Regions from separate parts of the Pantanalinema rosaneae CENA516 genome, predicted to be linked through region 1. Evidence: riboswitches for the same ligand, from Rfam matches in the RefSeq annotation. Region 1 holds a riboswitch; each other region holds the start of a gene.
What was found. Region 1 has a riboswitch for cobalamin ahead of ACN4EK_RS26060 (hypothetical protein). Riboswitches for the same ligand answer to the same signal wherever they lie in the genome.
Positions count from the first base shown of each region.

Region 2: another riboswitch for cobalamin. It lies ahead of ACN4EK_RS02385 (energy-coupling factor ABC transporter permease); the one in region 1 lies ahead of ACN4EK_RS26060 (hypothetical protein).
Region 3: another riboswitch for cobalamin. It lies ahead of ACN4EK_RS20840 (energy-coupling factor ABC transporter permease); the one in region 1 lies ahead of ACN4EK_RS26060 (hypothetical protein).
Region 4: another riboswitch for cobalamin. It lies ahead of metE (5-methyltetrahydropteroyltriglutamate--homocysteine S-methyltransferase); the one in region 1 lies ahead of ACN4EK_RS26060 (hypothetical protein).

Region 1 covers NZ_JBLZFZ010000061.1:2,417-5,622, reverse strand. Annotated here, with positions in the region: gene ACN4EK_RS26070 (CobW family GTP-binding protein) at 1-751, opposite strand, end outside; gene ACN4EK_RS26065 (SufE family protein) at 761-1,210, opposite strand; cobalamin riboswitch at 1,419-1,627, shown strand; gene ACN4EK_RS26060 (hypothetical protein) at 2,049-2,444, shown strand; gene ACN4EK_RS26055 (pentapeptide repeat-containing protein) at 2,477-3,031, opposite strand; gene ACN4EK_RS26050 (formylmethanofuran dehydrogenase subunit E family protein) at 3,136-3,206, shown strand, end outside.
Region 2 covers NZ_JBLZFZ010000003.1:51,057-54,262, forward strand. Annotated here, with positions in the region: gene cbiQ (cobalt ECF transporter T component CbiQ) at 1-264, opposite strand, end outside; gene ACN4EK_RS02380 (energy-coupling factor ABC transporter substrate-binding protein) at 265-567, opposite strand; gene ACN4EK_RS02385 (energy-coupling factor ABC transporter permease) at 572-1,324, opposite strand; cobalamin riboswitch at 1,358-1,503, opposite strand; cobalamin riboswitch at 1,608-1,763, shown strand; gene ACN4EK_RS02390 (hypothetical protein) at 1,790-2,059, shown strand; gene ACN4EK_RS02395 ((2Fe-2S) ferredoxin domain-containing protein) at 2,082-2,993, shown strand; gene ACN4EK_RS02400 (ribonucleotide-diphosphate reductase subunit beta) at 2,990-3,206, opposite strand, start outside.
Region 3 covers NZ_JBLZFZ010000039.1:38,983-42,188, forward strand. Annotated here, with positions in the region: gene ACN4EK_RS20830 (protein-tyrosine phosphatase family protein) at 145-558, opposite strand; gene ACN4EK_RS20835 (hypothetical protein) at 515-697, opposite strand; cobalamin riboswitch at 809-954, shown strand; gene ACN4EK_RS20840 (energy-coupling factor ABC transporter permease) at 1,314-2,069, shown strand; gene ACN4EK_RS20845 (energy-coupling factor ABC transporter substrate-binding protein) at 2,116-2,436, shown strand; gene cbiQ (cobalt ECF transporter T component CbiQ) at 2,477-3,206, shown strand, end outside.
Region 4 covers NZ_JBLZFZ010000003.1:56,582-59,787, forward strand. Annotated here, with positions in the region: gene ACN4EK_RS02405 (ribonucleoside-diphosphate reductase subunit alpha) at 1-851, opposite strand, end outside; cobalamin riboswitch at 1,253-1,397, shown strand; gene metE (5-methyltetrahydropteroyltriglutamate--homocysteine S-methyltransferase) at 1,684-3,206, shown strand, end outside.

The DNA.
Region 1 (3,206 bases):
CGCTTTCAAATGACACCGCTACAAACCCATCATTTTCTAGATGATGAGAATGTTTATGGTCATGATGCTCATGAATTGGCTGGGATGAGTTGAGGTAGGTACTGGTATCATTAAATCCAATATCCAAAATTAACGGCAGTGGCACCTCTCCATATTGAACCGAGATGATACGAGCGCCTGATTTGATCGAGCGAATATAATCTTCCAATCCATTCACGATTTGAGGAGAAACCAGATCGGTCTTGTTCACCAGAATAATGTCTCCAAAGATAAGTTGGTTGAGTGCGGCTTCACTCTCGTAATGAGTGGAGGTAAAGGATTCAGCATCCACAACTGTCAGCACTGAATCTAGCCGCGTGACATCCCGCAACTCTGTACTGACAAAGCTCAACATGATCGGCAAGGGGTCAGCAATGCCAGTCGTTTCAACCACAATGTAATCAACTGAGTCATGGCGATCGACCATTTCATACACAGTATCAACCAGGCTTTGATTGATGGTACAACAAATACAGCCATTGCCCAGTTGCACCATGTTTTCATCCACAGAAACTAACAGTTGCGAGTCAATATCAATGTCACCAAACTCATTCACAATTACAGCAATTTTTAAGCCTTGGCGATTGTTCAGAATATGATTGAGCAGCGTGGTTTTGCCACTGCCCAAAAAGCCTGTGATGATGGTAACGGGTGTGATGCGCTGAGGAACGCTCACCGATTCTGGATAAACTTGCATCACTGAATTGGACATAATGCCTCCTTAAGTTCGCAAGTAAGTCGCAGCCAGATGATAGACCAGCGCTTTCTGTTGCATGGTTTGAAAAATATTGTAAAAACCATTGGCACGAGACGGAGTCAGGCTGACATCCAGCCCGGTTTGTTGAATGAAATCGGGCTTTAACTGGATAATTTCTGCGGGGGCCAACCCGTTCAATCCTTCAACCAACAGCCCCACTAATCCCTTGGTTAGTTGAGAGTCGGAATCGCCCTGAAAGATCACCTTGCCCTGCTGCAAACTGGCAGTCACATACACTTGAGAAACACAGCCAGAAACTTTATGGTCTGCCACCTTTTGCTCATCGGGAAATGGCGGCAGGCAATTGGCAAAGCAAAGCAAGTACTCATAGCGCCGCTTCGGTTCCGAAATCTGTTGGAACCGCTGGACAATCCGCTCAAGGGAGGCAGGCAAGGGTTGGGAGACGGGCGACATACTGTTCTAGTAGCAAGCTATCTATAAAAATGATAATCATTCTCATTATATAGGAAGTGGGTGAAAAACTGAAGCAGTTCTTCGCAAGCGATACCACCCCTGCGGTTGATCTACTTCCTATGTGGTACTGAGGCGCACTGCTCATAGCAGTGTGCTGATTTAGCTAAACCCGAAATTCAGAATGTGTCATAATACCCTGATTGTGTTATTGTTCAGTTACTTATTCGGTTCTGATGGGGAGCAGCCATCAGACGCAAGGGGGAAAGTCCGGTGCAAATCCGGCGCTGTCCCGCAACTGTGAGCCGATTTTAGATTGCCGATTTTAGATTTTTGATGGGGGTGTATTGCGACCTCAGGCCAAAATCCAAAGTCCAAAATTGTGTGAGTCAGAATGCCCGCCGAGTTGTCAACCCGTTACATAATCATCTGCGAGGTACAGATGATGGCTATCTTAGCTTTCAAATCATTTACTGGGCTTAGGGCAATTTTTCTTAAGTTGAATTTGTAGCGTCTTCATTTGAAGTTGCCGATTTGTAGAAAAGTACCCCTGCTCAGGCATTGATTGGTTGAAGCCACATTCCAATATGTGGCTTACATGGCTGTTGTTCCGGGATTGTTGAATCCTGCTAGGCAGATATTTGGGTTGCCCGCGATCGCTTCATTCTGCTTGTTTACGGCAGAAGTGAAACAGATTTTTGCAACTATTTTCAGTGTTAAGACGCTACAACCATGTTCGTACAAACCATTCAAACTGCAATGACGGGATATTCCCACGTTGGTAAAAATTGTGAAGTCAAAAGAGCAGTAGAAGCCTTACAGCCAGTGCGGGAGGAGAACCATGCGACCTCAAGATAGCACCTGGCAGGGCTGTTTCGGCTACTGGAAAAATCTATTCATTCGAGAAAACCTTTTGCCACTGGGACACGCCGCATGGCAAGGATTTATCACTCAAGGACGAGGCATCGTGGTATGCCATGTGGTGCTCGTCGATGCTAAGTCTGTGGATTGGAATAGCGACATCGTGGAATACCCACTCCAGTTTGTTCCTCTCCCCAACATTTCAGCCTACTTGCAGTTTCTCAACCTGGAAGCAACTTTAATTGATACCTTTTACGATCGCCCCTGGCAACCCAATGAACCGCATCAAACTCGATTGGTCTTTATTGGGCGATCGCTGAATTCAGAACCAGTTTTCTCTGCACTCCAGAAGAGTACCAATGCTCAGCCAGTTTAGCGTTGTATGGAAAATTTCTTTTTGTGATTGTTTTAACGAACTTTCTGGCGATGGACTACAACGGTTGAAAAGGGTAGTAAATCCAATAAATCTGATCCAGGTCGAAGCTGAAACGTCGGGAATTTTAATTGCCAATCTTTCCAGATTTGCAAATAACGCGATGGTTCATGCCCCACCTTTTGCGATGGCAGCAAAGCTCCCGTTAAAATAGTCTTCTCCAGGATGGCTTCGGCAAACCCAGTCACCTCAGATAAATCCGCTTTCGTCAAATTGGTATGACTTAAATTTGCCTCGGTTAAACAACTTTGGTGTAAATTTGCCAGAATCAAAAATGCCTTTGTCAAATTTGCTTGCGTGAAGTTAACAGAACTGAGATTAGAGCGAATTAAGAATGCGCCACTTAAATCCGCTCGATGCAGATTTGCACCACTGAAATCAACGCTCATCAGAGATGCACCACGCAAATCGGCGCAGTTTAAATCAACATCCCGCATCCGGACATCTCTGAGATAAATACCACGTAGATTGACTCCTCGAAAGTCACGATCGCCCCGTCGATAGCGTTCTAAAAGCTCGTCTGCTCTCATGTAGGATAGTTTAACCCGATTGCTTGCAGTTTTGCACTTCGGCATAATTTAACAGACCGCATCCGGCTTGACTATCCCGGCAAGGGGCATTTGAGGATTATAAAATGATTAAGAGCATACATATTCTGGGTTGGGTCGCCATACTGTGTGGGATTTCGGGATTTGACGGAAGCCT
Region 2 (3,206 bases), on a different contig from region 1:
GACTGCAACAACGCTCACTACTAACGCAGGAATGCTCGTCAGCAAAAACAGTCCAGCAACCATCAAAACACTCAGGTAAACCCTTGCAGGGATGCGAGCATACCCTACAGTCCATATGCCTAACCAAACCGCAATCAGCAGTTGTGGAATGGGATGAGTGATCAGGGCAATGACAAGCACTGCGATCGCAAATAACAGCTTTTGTTGTGGCGAAATCTGCCGCAGGCGATTTGCGTAAGTGTAAACATCAAGATGATGATGCAATCACTCTTTCTCCTGTTCCTGTCGCTTACTGCTGCCGCGATACAGCCCGATGACATAGCCAATCACCCCCGCTCCCAATGCCGCTTGGGAAGCAAATAAAAGGCTTTCTACTTCCCCACTCGGTGGCTCATACAAGGGCTTAAACCAGGGTTCGTATCCGGGTTGAATTTCCCCAATCGCGGCTTCAGCCTGTCCATCGGCACCCCCATATTCACCCTTGACAAAGATCAAAGGCAGCACTGCCAGCGCTAGAACTGCGATGATCAACAGCCAGTTCTCGTATTTCGTCGGTTGTTTGCTCATGATTTTAGGCTTCCTGCTTCAATACTTTCAGGGTTTCTAGATCCGGGCGAGCATAAGATTGCAGCCAATTCCATACCAGCACCGTCAGCAATCCTTCAGTAATTGCGAGGGGAACTTGTGTCACAGCAAAAATCCCAGCAAACTTAAGGAATGCCGCCATAAAACCACCCTGAGCAGCAGGAAATGCCAGAGCAAGCTGAATTGAAGTGGTGACATAGGTAAACAAATCTGCTAAGGCAGCAGCCAGAAAAATGGCGACCTTTTGATGCCCTGTTTTTAAGATCAGATGATAGATACCATATGCTACATATGGACCAACGATCGCCATCGAAAACATATTGGCACCGAGGGTTGTTAAGCCACCGTGGGCTAGTAACAATGCTTGAAAAAACAATACCAGAGCACCTAACACCGTCATCACCGAAGGACCAAACAGAATCGCTCCTAAGCCTGTCCCCGTAGGGTGTGAACAACTGCCTGTTACTGAAGGAATTTTTAGAGCAGATAGGACAAAGGTAAATGCGCCTGCTAACGCTATCAGTGGCTTTAACTCAGGATTTTGTTTGGTAATGCGAGTCAGCGATCGCAGTCCCACAAGAAAGAACGGCAACGACACCACCCACCAAAATACCGCCCATTGTACAGGTAAGAACCCTTCCATAATGTGCATCGCTTGGGCAGGCGCGGGCGAACCAACGATTAAATAGCAACTTAGCCCTGCCATGATGGCAAGGCGCAACACTAGACGCAATTTCATGTCCGTCTGTAGCCTCGCAGACTGGTTTATCCAACATGGATTTTGACATCGGCGGGCATCCTGACTTAGAGAGGACAAACTCTCATCACAGTTGCGGGACAGCGGCAGCTTTGCACTACTCTTTCCCCATTTACTTCCGGTGGCTGTTCCCCACCAGAGCCGATCAAACACAGTAGGAGCGTATCACTGCAAGTTGGAATACTCAACCTCGTTGTTACCTTACGCAACATTAAGTATGCTCAACTGCTTGATTCACAATGTGCGGCTCTCCTCACGCCATGCTATTCTTTGGTGAGACATCGGTTCTGATGGGGAGCAGCCGTCAGACGTAAGGGGGAAGTGCAGCGTGAATCTGCCGCTGTCCCGAAGATGTAAGGAGATTGCTGAACTTTTAGCAAAAACTCTGAGTCAGAATTCCCGCCGATCATTGTTAATGTTCATTTCTATCTGCTAGGAACGATTGCTGTGGTATTAATCGCCTCAACGCCGCAACCGTTTAGCCGCCGGAGTTGGGCAGGACAGGGCTTGTGGTTAGGAATATCGCTGTTGCTGGGATTTGCCGCCTATCAGAGCGGCACTCTACTGGTCAATCAATGGGTCGGCATGCATGGTCTTACGGTTGATGTGTTCCTGCGAATGTTTGTGCGAGACAGCATTTGGGCGATCGCCCTCTTTGCCTTCTACACCGTTCTGGTGTTAAACCACCAGCGAATTCTACAGCGTACTTCTCGTTGACCTGAAGACTGTGATCAATCCCATGAGTGAATTCTCCCGCTGGATTACCCCGCTCAACCGTCGCAGCACAGAACCTGTCTATGCGGGGCAGAGCATTGAATATGAAGACTTTCCTTGCACGATCGATGTCGTCGGTCCATTGCTCTACACTCTGTTTCAAGAGCGTTGGCAAGAGACTCAAGTGGGTCATGTGGTGGAAGGCAGTGTTCTAGAGCTGGAATTTACGCAGCCGCCGAAGATTTGTATTCTCTACGATGGCTACCTCACTGTCGTCACCGAAGCATGGCATCTACATCTGTGTGTGGAAGAGCATTTGGGCGGTCCCCTTTGCAAAACGCCACCGGAGCTTCGGCAGCAGCGGTTGATCCACCGAGCATCGCTGTATCGTCGCTTGAATGAGCGGGGTGAACCTCGGAGTTGGGGCATTCAATTCTGGAATGGAGCGGGCGAAAAGATGATGAATCTGTTTCTGCCCAATCCGTTCTTGGGAGCAGATGAAGACTTATTACCGGAAGGCAAACCCCAACTCGACAAGCTGAGTTTATATGAGGAATTGCGTCAGATTTATGTGCTGGGCGATCGTCCCATTCCGTTTGACCATAATCCCTTGAAGCGTCCCTACATCTCGGTTTGTCGTTCCAGTCGCTGCTACCCCTCGCGCAACTGGCAACCCACTTATGAAGCCCTCCAACAAGCCGTTGAGGAAGCTGGACTGGATGTGACGGTGATGAATGCAGGTTGCCTGGAAGTTTGCAAGTTGGGACCAGTGGTGTTTTACTCTGGCGACCCGCGTTCTGAAGCACTACGTGAGCGAACCTGGTATACCCGCGTCACTCCAGAGGTGGCGAAACAGATTGTCGATTCTCATCTGGGGAAGGGTAAAAAGGTGATGCACCATCTTTATCCACCCGTGACGCAGCAGCAAGTCTCCTAAAAATCATCCCACCCTTCCAGGCTGGAGGACATGACATAGCTGGTGACACTGGCTTCAAAGAAGTTGGCTTTTGTATTTGCCTCTTTCTTCGTATCCGAAAACCGCTCCAGATGAGCATAGGGACTTTTCTTGTAGTTCATCTCTGGAAACAGCGGCTCTAAGCCGATCGCCTTCAACCGCTGATTGGCTAGATATTTGGTGTACTGTTCAGTG
Region 3 (3,206 bases), on a different contig from region 1:
GATTTATCAGTTGGCGATCGTAACAATTTCCATGTCGGCTGTGAAAGAGCTAATTAATCATGTGAAAAAATATAGAGGCTTTAGATCAATATAGGTTCATTGACCTGAAAATCACCAACTTCTAGGTTATACTCCTCATCACCATTAAGAAAGCTGGCTTCTCCATCGATCGCATTCATCTAATAGCCGGTTAAGTTCTGCCGCCACTTGCCACGGATTGCGCCCTTTAAATGGTGCTGCAACTACAGCTTCGTAGGGATTTCTCCCCGTTTGTTTCACCGCCGCGATCGCGGCTTTGGGAGCAAGTCCGCGTCCAGCCACCAGCCAAGCGGCTAAAACATGCCCTGTGCGCCCAATTCCGCCCGAGCAGTGAACCACCACCTTTTGATTAGTTTGATCCGCAGTGGCTAAGAACGGCAAAATTTGGTGGATGAGAATGTCGGGGGTGGCAAGGTGAAAATCCTCGATCGGGATCCAACAGACGCGATCGCGTCCAAAGGTCTGTTGGTAGACATCAAGTAAATTGGTATAGCGAGTCAGTTGCGATGCAGGCAGCAAACAGCAAACAGCAAACCCGCTTGATGTCCCGATTCTGCATAAATGCAATCCACTCAGTCACTCGCTCATGACGATATCCGGGACGAGCCGCGCCAAACACGATCGATTCATTCTCCATAGCGGCAGCAAATCTATACATAGTGCATGTGCATTGAGTGGCTCAACGATCGATTTCGACGCTTAGTGAAGTTAGTCGATAGTAGAGTATTTCATCCCAACAGTCAGGCTGAACTGGAACACATTTAATAGTGATATACTTTCAGCCATCGGTTCTAGTGGGGAGCAGCCGCTAGAGGTAACGGGGAAAGTCCGGTGGAAATCCGGCACTGTCCCGCAGCTGTGAAGCGAGGAATAACACCTCTCAGTCAGAATGCCCGCCGATGAATAATTCAAGCTCCATCACATCTGCGAGGTACGGGTGACAATCCAGTATTTTATTAACTGCTGCCCTAGTGCTGCACAGTCTATATTCTCCATTCATGCTGCTGCCGATACCTTTCTATCAGCATCTGACCCATTGAGCAGTTGGGAGATATATCGCGCTGCTCTGGGATACTGCTTTGGCGACAATGTGCTGTGTTTCGTTTAGCACCGGTCTAAGTAATTCCTGAGTCGCATCTGTCTAAACTCTCAACACCCTGCCGTTGCTGCTTCAGGACTGTGGGGAGGACTGCCGATTGTGCGATCGCTCAGTGCCATAATGACCCAAAAAAATTAAGACCTTTGCTTTAAACTGATTCTTCTAGGAGATTTGTATGAAACACTTGCATCGAACGCGGCAATTAGCTGCAATGGTAGGTTTGAGCGCCTATCTTGTGATCGGATCTGCCCAGCCTGCCCAGGCGATGCACATCATGGAAGGCTTTTTACCCGTTAGTTGGGCGGTGTTTTGGTGGGTTGTGGCGTTGCCCTGCTTTATCTGGGGAGTGCGATCGCTGACTAAAATCACTCGCGAGAATCCCGAACTCAAGCTGCTCCTTGCCCTGGCTGGAGCCTTTAGCTTTGTCCTCTCGGCGCTCAAAATTCCCTCGGTGACGGGTAGCTGTTCTCACCCCACGGGTACGGGATTGGGAGCCGTGTTGTTTGGGCCGTCGGTGATGACGGTGTTGGGGAGTCTGGTGCTGGTGTTCCAGGCGGTGCTGCTGGCGCATGGGGGCTTGACCACACTGGGAGCCAATGTGTTTTCGATGGCGATCGTCGGACCTTGGGTTGCCTATGCTGTTTATCGGCTCTTTGCCAATAGCGGTAAGCAAAAACTTGGTGTTTTCCTTGCCGCTGCCCTGGGTGATCTGGTGACTTATGTGGTTACGTCGATTCAGTTAGCCCTTGCCTTCCCTGCTGCCAATGGTGGTTTTCTGGCGGCGCTGGCTAAATTTGCTGGAATCTTTGCGTTGACCCAGATTCCCCTGGCGATCAGCGAAGGGTTGCTTACGGTGTTGGTGTGGAATTGGCTCCAGTCCTACGCCACCGATGAGTTACGCACCCTGAAACTTTTGCGCCCCCAAGCATGATCGGTTAATTCACTGTTTGTGATCTATTTATTCCCAGAGTTTTGCTATGAACGAACCCTCAAAAAACACGCCATCTACGGCCTCAACGTCAACCCATCAAGGGACCTGGTTAATTGTGCTGACCGTGATCGCATTGGCTGTGTTGCCTCTCATATTCGTGCGGGGAGAATACGGCGGCGCAGATGGGGAGGCTGAAGCCGCGATCGCCGAACTTCAACCGGATTATCAACCCTGGTTTGGGGGGGTGTTTCAACCGCCCAGTGGGGAAATTGAAAGCCTTTTATTTGTCTCTCAGGCGGCTATAGGTGCTGGGATCATCGGTTATGTGATTGGGCTATACAAGGGGCGCAATTCTGTCAAAAAATAAGGCTCTGAGTCCCAATGAACCTTTGAGTTGATTCGGTTGAATGCACCATCAAATTGATACGCTAGCCCATACTAACCAATTGCGATCGCTTCCTCCAGAACACAAACTTGGATTTGCGATCGCCCTGTTTCTATTAGGCTATCTAGCGCCTGCCCATGTGCAAGGGTTGATGGTACTCTGGCTATTTCTTTGGGTGGTCAAATATGCTCGAATTCCTGCCCAGATTTATCTCAAACTTCTATCTCTGCCCATTAGTTTTCTCCTATTAAGCCTGCCTGCGTTGCTGATTGGCATGGGGACGGTGGATCACCTGACAGCTTTTGCACCCGATGTAGTTTGGGGCATGCCCATCGGTTCCATCTATCTCTATCTGAGCCAGCAGGGGATTGAACAAGCCAGGGCTGTCTTTGTTCGGGCGATCGCCCTGACCTCTTGCCTCTATTTCATCCTGCTAACGGTTCCCATGTTCGAGATCATTCGTGTCTTAAATCGGTTAGGATGTCCTGTCCTGGTGACTGAATTGATGGGGCTGATGTATCGGTTTATCTTCATCCTGACCGACACGGTGGGGGAATTGCTCACTGCCCAACAATCGCGCATGGGTTACGGCACCTGGCGGATTGGAATGCGCAGTCTGAGTGTGTTAGTGGGACAACTGCTGCATCGCACGTTGCACAACTATCGGCAGCTTACGCTGGGGCTGACCGCTCGCGGCTACACCGGGGAATTGCGGGTTTGGCATCGCCGCCGTTATCAAGCCAATCGCCGCT
Region 4 (3,206 bases), on a different contig from region 1:
GCATTGGCTTTGCCCATCACCCAACTACCTGTGGCGCGAATGCGGGACAGATTCACCCCCACCCCGCCTCCATTCTTAGAAATGCGAGCGGCATCGTGAATGCCTGCAAAAATGCTTTCCAGGTTGTCATCCATTGCGGTGATGAAACAGCTTGCCAGAGAGCCATTGGGCTGCCGCAAATTTGCCAGGATCGGCGTTGCTAATGAAAGTTTGCGACAGGCGAGGGCTTCATAAAACTGCTTTGCCCAAACCAACCGTTGCTCTGGCGCTTCTACTGACGCTAAGAGGAGCGCACAAGTCAGGAGAGCTTCCTGCGGCAACTCGTCCACCAACAGATACCGCTGCGTCAGGAGGACTGCCCCCGCATAGTCATAGTCGATGTCCCAATCAGGATTAATCCATTGATTGGCAAGTTCTAGCTCAGCGAGTGTGTACTCTAGAATGCGGCGATCGTACTGTCCGTCCCGGACTTTTGCCTGTACCGTCTGGGCATAATCACCATATTGATAGCCCCGGCTCACCTGGGTATCTTTCCATAAACTCCAGATGTGCAATCGCCCTGCCACATAGCGCCAATCTGGTTCATCCGGGCTGCACAGTTCTAACGCACAGCGAATCAAATTATCTTGAATCTCCCGTGTAGTAATACCAGAGTGCAACCGAGTTGTCAGGCTGGCTTCCAGAGTGATCGGATTTGCCGACAGTCCTCGACACGCCCAATTCACCACAGTCCGAATTTTTGTCACATCAAGCGGCGTTAGCGAACCGTTGCGCCGAATCACCTGAATATGGCTTGCGGTTGGGCTAAGCCCCGCTGAAGGTATAGGTTCAGCAGTCGATAGGATTTGCATAGTAGATCGTTGTTGAATGAGAAGACTGGCAGGAGAAAAGCATTGAAGCAGGTTACAAAGTTAGTGATTCCGCCTTTGACGGATCTGATCTGCAGAATCGCACAGATGAGATCGGCTATTCAGAGACTCGATCGGCTGTGCCTCACTGAAGGCGATCGAACTTAATCCTGTAGATATTCAGAAATAAAAAATTCTTGAAAAGCTGAATCAGAGCAAAGCGCACCCGCGCAAAGATGACGCTTAATGTTCGACTCAGTATAAAACAAAAAAATCAAATCGGATCATCTTTACTCTACGGATAGCGCAAGCAATTTTAGAAAGGCGCTATATCTTGAAGTGGTTCAGCAATTTGCCTATGAAGAAATGCAGGGTGAAGCTGCTGCACTGCGCGTCAACTGTGTTATCTTTAGGGTCAAGTCGGTTTTGATGGGGAACAGCCATCAGACGCAAGGGGGAAAGTGCAGTGCGAATCTGCCGCTGTCCCGCAACTGTGAGGAGAGGCGCAACTCTCTGAGTCAGGATGCCCGCCGATTCGTAAACCCGTTACATAAACATCTGCGAGGTACGGATGATGAAAACTTCAAGTTTTTGCGATTTTCTACGAGACGCGGCGCGATCGACTTTTGTTGGAATTTTAAGGTTGTAGCGTTCTGAGTTGACGATTTGAATTGAACGCGCGATTGACATTTAGTAAGGCTACCTGATCAAAGGTGGCTGATGTTGCATTTGGCAGTTGTAGCTAATGTCCTCGCTACGTCTGGTTATGGGCTGTTTCCAAATCGGGAACAGCTAATCTTCTATGCTTATCCACAAAATTTAGAACGCTACAGCTATGACTATTCCAACTGCAACGCTGGGGTATCCCCGCATTGGTAGAAATCGTGAGGTTAAAAAGGCATTAGAAGCCTTTTGGAGCCGTAAATCTGATGCCGAAACCTTGCTGCAAACGGTTCAAGAGGTTGAATTTGCAAACTGGAAAACACAACTCGAAGCCGGGATCGATCGCATTGGCATCGGTGACACCACCCTTTATGACCCTGTACTGGATTGGAGTGTTCGTTTGGGGCTAATTCCTGATCGCTTTCGTCATCTGGCTGGACTCGATCAATATTTTGCAATGGCACGCGGCAAAGATGGGGTTCCGGCGCTGGAAATGACCAAGTGGTTTGATACCAACTATCACTATCTGGTGCCCGAAATTGCGGCTGATGCCCAACCAGAGGCAAACTTTGTAGATTTTTTGGCAAGGGTACAGCGGGCAAAAGACTTTCTCGGTGAGCGAACTGTGCCAATTATCCTCAGCCCTGTCACCCTATTGCGTTTAAGCCGTTTGGAAGGTGAGCTGACAACCCATCTCGAAAAGCTATTGCCGCTTTATCGTGATTTATTCACTCAACTTAAAGCACTGGGCATCACAGAAGTGCAGGTTCATGAGCCGATTCTCGTCACCAGCAGTGCAGCAGATCTGAGAGAGGCGATCGCAAGCACTTACACCCAGCTTGCTCAAATCGGAGTACCCATTCAGCTCGTCACCTATTTTGATGATCTGGGAGCGGCTTATCCGTGGGTAATGGAATTGCCTGTCGCTGGCATCAGTTTAGACTTCACCCGTGGACGCAATCTTGACTTATTGCAACAACATGGATTCCCAGCCGATAAACAGTTGGGCGTGGGGCTTGTGGATGCGCGAAATATCTGGAAAATTCGTCCTGAATCAGTGCTGTCAACACTAGAAACCATTCACAGCATCACGCCAAATATTCGGTTGCATCCCTCATCATCTCTGCAATTTGTTCCCTATGATGCCACGCGAGAAACAAAACTGCCGGAACCCTTGCGAAATGTGTTGAGTTTCGCGGAACAAAAGCTGGAAGAGGTTGTGATTCTGGCACAGACATTGGCTGGAGATGATCCAGGAGATCAATTAGCAGTAGTGCAAACGCAGTGGCAAACCTTTGAGCAATTTAGCCCTGCAAACTCTGATGTGCAGGCTGCGCTCAAGAATTTGACGACGAATGACTTTCAGCGATCGCTCTCCTATTCTCTACGGTTAGACAAACAGATTCCCTTACCTGCTCTCCCGACCACCACGATCGGTTCCTTTCCCCAGACCTCTGAAGTACGGCAACTGCGGGTGAAGTACAAGCGAGGCGAACTGACAGAAGCAGAATATCAGGCAGCGATCGACGCTGCGATTGCTGAGTGCATCAAACTTCAGGAAGACATCGGCATTGATGTACTGGTTCATGGCGAATTTGAGCGCACGGATATGGTGGAATACTTTGGTCAGCAACTGGCTGGATTTGCCTTTACTGAAAATGGTTGGGTGCAAAGCTATGGCAGTCGCTATGTGCG